3 regions of the Rahnella sp. EDr1-12 genome follow, and region 3 is predicted to be linked to each of the others. Evidence: predicted binding sites of a transcription regulator. Region 3 holds the regulator's gene; each other region holds the start of a gene.
The links. The regulator Fur, encoded in region 3, represses iron uptake genes when iron is present. The targets are predictions, from matches to a motif close to ATAATAATGAGAACNACTATCAA.

Region 1: a site for Fur is predicted at 1,484-1,506, ahead of feoA (ferrous iron transporter A). Genes of this name have one in related genera too.
Region 2: a site for Fur is predicted at 1,015-1,037, ahead of ACO0U8_RS09500 (TonB-dependent siderophore receptor). Genes of this name have one in related genera too.

The regions. Positions count from the first base shown of each region.
Region 1 is NZ_JBLZNY010000004.1:90,683-93,852, reverse strand. Features, by position in the region: gene feoB (Fe(2+) transporter permease subunit FeoB) at 1-1,026, opposite strand, end outside; gene feoA (ferrous iron transporter A) at 1,092-1,316, opposite strand; gene ACO0U8_RS17110 (Tex family protein) at 1,715-3,170, opposite strand, start outside.
Region 2 is NZ_JBLZNY010000002.1:5,465-8,634, forward strand. Features, by position in the region: gene ACO0U8_RS09495 (glycoside hydrolase family 3 protein) at 1-801, shown strand, start outside; gene ACO0U8_RS09500 (TonB-dependent siderophore receptor) at 1,185-3,170, shown strand, end outside.
Region 3 is NZ_JBLZNY010000001.1:1,057,972-1,061,141, reverse strand. Features, by position in the region: gene chiP (chitoporin ChiP) at 1-769, shown strand, start outside; gene chiQ (ChiQ/YbfN family lipoprotein) at 783-1,124, shown strand; gene fur (ferric iron uptake transcriptional regulator) at 1,262-1,717, opposite strand; gene fldA (flavodoxin FldA) at 2,032-2,559, opposite strand; gene ACO0U8_RS05015 (methyl-accepting chemotaxis protein) at 2,978-3,170, shown strand, end outside.

The DNA.
Region 1 (3,170 bases), on a different contig from region 3:
CTGTGCCAGGAAAATGGTCAGCCACTGCGGGAAGTGCAGGGTAAATCCGATCCACTGCATGCCCTGAATGAAAATCGCCGCTGAGCCGATATCGAAAATCGGTTGCAGCGCGCCGCCGATGTTGATCGCCAGAACGAACATCAGGTACATCACCAGCAGGAAAATCGGCACGCCGAGGAAACGGTTGAGGATCACGCGATCCAGCACCTGCGTCAGTTTATTCGGCGCGGTGAGATGCGAGTTACTGATGTCGGCACTCAGGGCGGCAATGCACTGGTAGCGCGCATCGGCGATAAGCAGCGCGGGGTCATCCAGTTGCTGCGCGGCGAGCCGGGCTTTCACTTCTGGCAGCCGCTGTTGCGCGTTACCCGCGTGACTCTGGCTGTAAATATCGCCTTCGAGAATTTGCAGCGCCAGCCAGCGACGCTGTTGCAGCGCCATTTCTGCCGGCATATCGCGGGCAAGCGCGTCCACTTCCTGTTGCAGAATGGGGTGGTAAACCACGCGCTCCATGGCGGTGGCGGGCGGCAGCTGGTCGATAGCTGCTTTCAGCTCTTTGATGCCTGATGCGCGTGTCGATACCAGCGCGATCACCGGGCAACCCAGACGCGCGGAGAGCGCCGGGATATCAATATGGATGTTCTGGATGTTGGCGATGTCGAGCATGTTCAGTGCGACGATGCAGGGAATGCCGAGTTCGAGCAGTTGCAGCGTCAGGTAGAGATTGCGCTCAAGGTTCGAGGCATCCACCACGTTAATCATCAGATCGGCGTCGCCGCTAAGAATGTAGTGGCAGGCAATTTGTTCGTCGAGCGAGGTTTGCTCGGAAATGGTAGTCAGGGAGTAGGTGCCCGGTAAATCCACCAGCGTGACTTTGTGTTCTCCGGTGGCGAACTGGCCTTCTTTGCGCTCGACGGTCACGCCAGCCCAGTTGCCCACGCGTTGGCGTGAACCGGTCAGCTGATTGAAAAGGGTCGTTTTACCTGAATTGGGATTACCAATCAGGCCAATGGTCAGTGCTTTCATACGTTCAGATCTACGTGTGAGAAAGGAGAAACGCGCAGGGGATCAGAGCGACCTGCGCAAAAAGGTCAGGCCAGCATTTCGAGTTTGAGCAGATCGAGATCTTTTCTGCGAACCACCAGACTGGTGCGGCGGGTTTCGATTTGTACCGGGTCGCCCATCGGTGCCACGCGGATGATGTTGAAGAATGACCCTGGCAGCATGCCGAGCGACAGCAGTTTCTGGCGGTAGGCCGGGCTGATTTCATGAGAAAAGCCGGTGATTTTGTAAGCACGTTTTGATTGAAGTTGCATAGTTCCTCGCGAAGCGTTCAGGCATGTTGGGGGCAGCGTGACAAATGCTACGCCGCGCTTCCGTGCCCGGTGATCCCACTTAGTTGCGAAATACTGCTCAGAAATTGTCCCTGGTGCAAAATGTCAGTCTGAAACCGACGGCGTACTGAATACGCAAAGTAGTACAAACGAAAATAGTTATCATAATTAGTACGCATGAAGAGACAAAAAGAAAAGAGGCGTGCCTCTTCACGGTTGTCCCTACCGCGTCGCTATCCTATGCCTGTGCAAAGGCCGATTTATTGATTTACCGCAGTGATTGATTCAATAGGAGAGACTTTAAAAAGTGTCGAAATAAAGTACATAAAAAAAGCCGCTAAAATTCAGCGGCTTTCGGTTGGCAGGAGAAAACGAAAAAATTAGCGTTTTTTGCCCAGTGCGGCGGCCAGCGCATCGGCCATCGCGTTATTGCCCGCCGGTGCCGCATTGCGGCCTGCCGGTTTGTTTTGTGCGGGACGTTTCTGCCCATCGCGCGGGGTGGCCGCAGCCGGTGCCGATGAACGGCGCGCCGGTGCTTCGCCCGGTTGCTCGTCCAGACGCATGGTCAGCGCAATACGCTTACGTTGCAGATCGACTTCCATCACTTTGACTTTCACGATATCGCCGGCTTTCACCACGGTGTGCGGATCTTCGACGAATTTGTTTGCCAGAGATGAAATGTGCACCAGACCGTCCTGATGAACGCCGATGTCCACGAATGCGCCGAAGTTGGTGACGTTGGTGACGGAGCCTTCGAGGATCATGCCCGGCATCAGGTCATTCATGGTTTCCACGCCATCGGCAAAGGTCGCTGTCTTGAACTCAGGACGCGGATCGTGCCCCGGTTTTTCCAGCTCTTTGATGATGTCGGTGACGGTTGGCACACCAAATTGTTCATCGGTGAATTCGCTGGCTTTCAGACCGCGCAGCGCATTGGAATCGCCCATCAGATCTTTCAGCGCCAGCTGTGTCGCGGCCAGAATACGTTCGACCACCGGATAGGTTTCCGGGTGAACCGTTGAGGCATCGAGCGGGTTGTCGCCGTGATTGATACGCAGGAAGCCCGCGCACTGTTCGAAGGCTTTCGGCCCCAGACGGCTGACTTTCAGCAGTTGTTCACGGTTACGGAACTGACCGTTCTCGTCGCGCCAGTTAACGATATTCTGCGCCATCATGCGGGTCAGGCCAGCCACGCGGGTCAGAAGCGGCACGGAGGCCGTGTTGAGATCCACACCCACGGCGTTCACGCAGTCTTCGACCACGGTATCGAGTTTTTTCGCCAGCTGTGACTGGCTGACGTCGTGCTGATACTGGCCGACACCGATAGATTTCGGGTCGATTTTCACAAGCTCTGCCAGCGGATCCTGTAAGCGCCGGGCGATAGACACCGCGCCGCGAATGGAAACGTCCAGATCCGGGAATTCCAGCGCGGCCAGTTCGGAGGCGGAATACACCGACGCACCGGCCTCACTGACAATCACTTTCTGCGCTTTTACCGCCGGGAACTGTTTTTGCAGCTCGAGGAAGAAACGTTCTGTTTCGCGGGACGCGGTACCGTTACCGATCGCCACCAGCTCAACATTATGTTTGATGCACAGCGCGGCAACCTGCTGCGCGGCTTTGGCCGCCTGTCCGGTATGGGGATAAACCGTGTCGATATCCACCAGTTTGCCGGTGTTATCCACAACGGCCACTTTGACACCGGTACGCAAGCCCGGATCGAGGCCCATGGTGGCGCGCATCCCGGCGGGTGCCGCCATCAGTAAATCGTGCATGTTGCGGGCAAAGACGTTAATTGCTTCATCTTCGGCGCGTTCGCGCACGGTGCCCATCAGT
Region 2 (3,170 bases), on a different contig from region 3:
GTTGAAACCCAGACACCGCAACAGCGTTTCGTAAAAGCGGTGCTGGCAGGTGTCGATCAGTTTGGCGGCGTGACCGATTCACAGCTGCTGGTTAACGCGGTGAATGAAAAGCAACTGACAGAACAGCGCCTTGATGAGTCTGTCGTGCGTATTCTTGAACAGAAATTCCGCACTGGCTTATTTGAAAATCCGTACGTCGATGTGCAAAAAGCCGTGCAAACCGTGGGTCGTGCCGACTGGCAGAAAGAAGCAGATTCAGCGCAAGGGCATTCTCTGGTGTTACTGCAAAACACCGGTGACACATTGCCGCTGAAGAAGGGCCAGAAAATCTGGCTGTACGGCATCGCACCACAGGCCGCAAAAGCCGCCGGTTTCACCGTGGTGGATACGCCGGAAAAAGCAGATATTGCGCTGATCCGCGCTCATGCGCCGTATGAACAACCGCACAAAGCCTGGTTCTTTGGCAAACGTCATCATGAAGGCTCACTGGCCTTTACTGATGACAATGCGGATTATCAGGCGATTGTGAAAGCCAGCAACGCGGTGCCGACAGTGGTGACCGTTTATCTCGATCGCCCCGCCATTCTCACCAACGTGAATGACAAAGCGAAAGCCATTATCGGCAACTTTGGTGTCAGCGATGCGGTGCTGTTTACCCGCCTGACCAGCACCGAAGCCTATACCGGCAAACTGCCGTTCGAACTGCCGTCCTCCATGGATGCCGTGCTCAGACAAAAATCAGATATGCCGCACGACAGCGAAAACCCGCTGTTTGATATTGGCTTCGGGCTGGCACGTTAATCTGCTGGTCCCTTAAGAATGTCCCGTCTTTTGGCGGGGCACTCTTCAGCGGGTTTGTCTGACACATTGCCATTCACCCACCACCTGCCCGGCCACCACCTCGTCTTCCCTGCCCTGAATTTCCCGCCTCAAAACCATAAAAACCATCAGATTCATGCGGATAAAAATGCGTCACTTCACACTTTTGTCGTAAAGTTCCCTTGAATTTGTAAAATAATAATGATAACAATTATCATTAAGTTTAACATTCGTCTCGTTTTCGTTATCACCCGCCTTATTCAGGACGGGCTTTCGTGCGGAACGCTGTTGGCTTCTGGGCTTATTTACACACGCATCAATTAATTACTCGATTATTAATCGGGTTATTTATAGGGACTATTAATATGTTGTTGGCTTTTCCCCTCAAACGCTCGGTGCTTTTGTGCGCCATGGCCGTCGCTGTTCCGGCTTCCTCTTTGGCCGCCGAAGATACCGTGGTCATCAAAGCCTCTCAGGCTGATACCGCAGATGCACCGACGCAGGGTTACAGCGCGAAAACGTCTAAAAGTGCGACCAAAACCGATCAGCCACTGATCACCACAGGTCAGGCCGTGTCCGTCGTAACCCGCCAGCAAATGGACGACCAGAACGCCACCACCGTCAATGCCGCGCTGAACTATACGCCAGGCGTGTTCACCAACTTTGCGGGCGGCGCAACGCGTTATGACACCATTTCCCTGCGTGGCTTCCACGGTGGTGACGTCAACAACACATTCCTCGATGGCCTGCGTATTCTGAGCGATGGCGCAAGCTATAACTCCATTCAGGTGGATCCGTGGTTCCTCGAACGTATTGATGTGGTGAAAGGGCCGTCCTCTGCCCTTTACGGCCAGAGCATTCCCGGTGGCGTCGTGGTTGAAACCACCAAGCGTCCGCAGTTCGCGGAAGAAGGCCATTTCCGTCTGTCCGGCGGGACGCAAAACACCAAAGGCGGTGCGTTCGATTACACCAATGCGATCAACGACCAGTGGGCATTTCGTCTGACCGGCATGACCCGCAGCAGTGATACGCAGTATGATCACCAGCGCGAAGAGCGTTATGCGATCTCCCCGCAGCTGATGTGGCAGCCGGATGAAAATACCTCCCTGTTACTGCGCGCCTACCTGCAAAAAGATCCGTCCGGCGGTTATCACGCCGCGGTTCCTGCCGACGGCAGCCTGTATGGCCAGAAACTGAGCCGTGGATTCTTCGACGGCGAAACGGATCGTAACCAGTTCAAACGCTGGGAGCAGATCTACAGCTACGAATTCCAGCATGCGTTTAACGACGTCTGGTCCTTCCGCCAGAACGCCAACTACACCCATTCCAATACCGAGCTGGATCAGGTGTATCAGGCTGGCTGGAACGCAGACCGCACGTTGATGAACCGCTACTATTCCGGTGAGAAATCCTCTCTGGATACCTTCGCGATTGATAACCAGCTTGAAGCCGATTTCGCCACCGGCGAACTGGCGCACAAAGTGGTGCTGGGCTTCGACTATTCTCACTTCGTCAATGATCTGAAATCTGACGGCGCCATCGCAGGCACGCTCAACCCGTACACCGGTGTTGGCAGCGATGCGCTGGACTATTACAGCCTTTCTCGCGGCAAAAACCGTTACGAGCAGATGGGCACCTATCTGCAGGACGAAATGAACTGGAACAAGTGGTTCCTGACCCTGTCCGGCCGTTACGACACACTGAAAACCGACAGCCGCAGCTACGAAAGTATCTATGGCAAAGAAAGCAGCAGCGAGCGTAAAGACAGCCACTTCAACAGCCGCGCTTCCCTGTTGTATGCCTTTGACAGCGGGATTTCCCCTTACGTCAGCTACAGCCAGGCGATGACACCATCGGCCCTGCCAGGCTCTGATGGCACGCTGCTCAAACCGATGCAGAGTGAGCAGTACGAAGCGGGGATCAAATATCAGCCGGTCGGCACTTCCGATATGTACAGCGCGGCACTGTATGACCTGACGCAGGATGACGTGGGTAACCGCGTAGTGGTCGGCAGCTATTATGAACCTGCGGGTAAGATCCGTTCACAGGGTCTGGAGCTGGAAGCCAAGAAACAGGTGACCGAGCGCTTCAACGTGATGGCCGGTTATACCTACAATAAAGTGCGTATTCGCGATGCCAGCCAGAATAACGGCAACACGCCATACGTGACGCCAAAACAGATGGCATCGATCTGGGGTCAGTACAATACGCCGGTCGGTGTGGATCTGGGCGCGGGTGTGCGTTACATCGGCACACAATGGGCGGATAACGAAAACACCCGTCACATGCCTTCCGCGACGCTGGTCGATGCATCACTGCGTATGAATCTGGTGCAGTTTAATCCGCAGCTG
Region 3 (3,170 bases):
TTTCCGCCAGAATGACAAAAAAACCGGTGTTTCCTATATTCACTCGCTGGGCGCGAAATACGACTTCAAAAATGATCTGGTGCTCGAAGCCGCCTATGGCGAAGCGGAAAGCTACGTCGATCAGTATTTCGCTAAAGCCTCTTACAAACTGGATCTGCTGGGTAACCCGCTGACCACCAGCTACCAGTTCTACGGTGCAGAAGACCGCATCAGTGATAAAAACGATCCTAACAGTTTGTACGACGGGCTGGCATGGTTGCAGGCTCTGACGTTCGGTTACACCACCGGCCAGTTTGACTGGCGTCTGGAAGGGACGATGGTCAAGGCGGAGGGGAATCAGGGCTACTTCCTTCAGCGTATGACCCCAACGTATTCCTCGTCCAATGGTCGTCTCGATGTGTGGTGGGATAACCGTTCAGACTTCAACGCCAACGGCGAAAAAGCGGTATATGCCGGAGTTTTATATGATCTGGCGAAATGGGATCTGCCGGGCTTCGCGGTCGGCGGTTCTTATGTTTATGCATGGGATGCCAAGCCAAGCACCAATGCGGCTTATGACCAAAGCCAGCGTCTGAAAGAAAGTGCGTGGAGTCTGGATGCGCTTTACACCCTTCAGGAAGGGCGCGCCAAAGGCACGTTGTTTAAATTGCATTACACCCAGTATGACAACCATTCAGATATTCCGAGCTGGGGCGGTGGTTACGGCAACATCTTCCAGGATGAAAAAGATGTGAAATTTATCGTTATCGCTCCATTCACTATTTTCTGAGGTCACTATGTCGATGAATAAATTACTGCTGATCGTGACCACGTCTTTATTGCTGGCCGGTTGTTCCCAGACGTCAGGGCAGGCTGAAGATGCCAGACTGCGTAAGGCTTACAGCGCCTGCATCAACACTGCCGAAGGTTCGCCGGACAAACTTGCATCCTGCCAGGCGGTTCTTAACGTTCTGAAGGAAGAGAAAGCTCACCAGCAGTTTGCACAACAGGAAACGGTACGCGTGCTGGATTACCAGCGCTGCCTGACGGCACGCAAAACCGGTGACGGGCAGGCTTACGCCGCCGATTGTGGAAAAATCTGGAAGGAAATTAAAGCCAATAACTCACCCGTGCCGGTGCAGTAGACCTCATCAATCACCTGAAGGTGAGACAGAAAACCCCGGCTTGCCGGGGTTTTTTATGTCTGTCATCGCTGATAAACGGGCATAAAAAAACCGCTTTTCAGCGGTTAATTTTGGTCGATATCAACGAGCCCGGCAGATTACTGCGCAGGTTTATCATTGTGCAAAGAGTCATCTTCGCGGCAGTCGCCTGCTTCACAGTGGCCGTACAGGTACAGGCTGTGGTTGGTCAGTTTGATACCGTGTTTTTTAGCAATTTCGCGCTGACGACCTTCAATGTATTCGTCACGGAATTCAATAACACGGCCACAATCTAAGCAAATCAGGTGATCGTGATGGTGTTGCTGAGTCAGTTCGAACACGGACTTGCCGCCTTCGAAGTTATGGCGGGTCACGATACCGGCGTCATCAAACTGGTTCAGAACGCGGTAAACCGTCGCCAGACCAATCTCTTCACCCATATCAATCAATTGTTTGTACAGATCTTCCGCACTAACGTGATGACCTTCCGGCGCTTGCAACACTTCCAGGATTTTAAGGCGCGGAAGCGTGACTTTTAAGCCGGCTTTCTTCAGTGCGGTGTTGTTGTCAGTCATGCGGATTCAGTCCTGTTACTATGTGCTAATCAAGTTGAGGCATGGAGCCTGTGGCATCAGCGGCACAAAATTCTTCGATTAGGATCCTTCTTTTAACGGAAGTGTGCCGATCCCCTAAACGATAGCCTGTTAATAAAGATCACTAAATGCCAGTCACATAAGACAATGCAACGACTTGATCGATAGAAAAAACAGATGAACTCAGTGTACCTTGATACCACCGAAAGTAACAATTTTGTTGTGGCTAAATTGTTAATTTCAGTAATAGTTTGGCCCTTCAATTGTAGAATAAATCCTCAGGGCCAACAGGGTTTTTAGCCAATAATTTCTGAAAGGCTCAATTCTTCAGTAATTTGCTTAACCCAGGCGTCAACGCGCTCATTGGTTAATTCCGGCTGACGGTCTTCATCAATAGCCAGTCCGATGAAATGTTTATCATCTGCCAGACCTTTGGATGCTTCGAAGTGATAGCCTTCGGTTGGCCAGTGACCCACAATCACCGCGCCGCGTGGCTCAATGATGTCGCGCACGGTGCCCAGCGCATCACAGAAATATTCTGCGTAGTCTTCCTGATCGCCGCAACCAAACAGCGCAACCAGCTTACCTTCGAAATCTATCTCTTCCAGGCTTGGGAAGAAGTCGTCCCAGTCACACTGAGCTTCACCGTAATACCAGGTTGGAATACCGATCAGCAAAATATCGAATTTTTCCAGATCCTCTTTGCTGCTCTTCGCAATGTCATGCACCTCTGCAACATCTTTACCCAGTTGTTTCTGGATCATTTTTGCGATGTTTTCGGTGTTACCTGTATCGGATCCAAAGAAGATTCCTACTACGGCCATAAGATGTCTAACCTCTTGTTCTCAATGATAAGCCCTACATTGCAGGCAATAATAGTGCTGATAATAGCAAACTCGTGAGGCGGAGAATATGCTTCTGCTCGCCTTCTTAACTGACGAATAAGTTTATCGGGCAATCTTTTTAAGTGGTATCGCCTTCGTGTGCTTTTAATCCAGATAAAATCCTCAAAATTGACGGGGTTAAAAGCAAAGTGAAGAAATATATCTTAACAATACTAAATTTTAAGCACGTCCCGCCGATAGATGATGCGAGAGCAATCTCAACATAATAAAGAAATCGATGCCCGGAGAGGTGTTCAAACATGTCCTGGGGCACTTGCCTGATGGTTACTTGTCTTGATTCTCCGCATCCCCCTCAATCCTCAGACCAGAAACAGTCATGTTTCGAGAGAGGCATATCGTGCAGTTTTTAAAAAATATCACCATCAGGGCCGCGTTATTAACCATTCTTGGCGTTTTCTGCGTTATGTGGGCGGGTGTATCCCTTTACACCGTCAACTCACTGAATACGCTGACGCAAAACACCCGCAACAGTTCTGAGCTCGTCAACAATATGGCGCTGATCAGCAAAGGAAATGATCAGTATTTTCGTA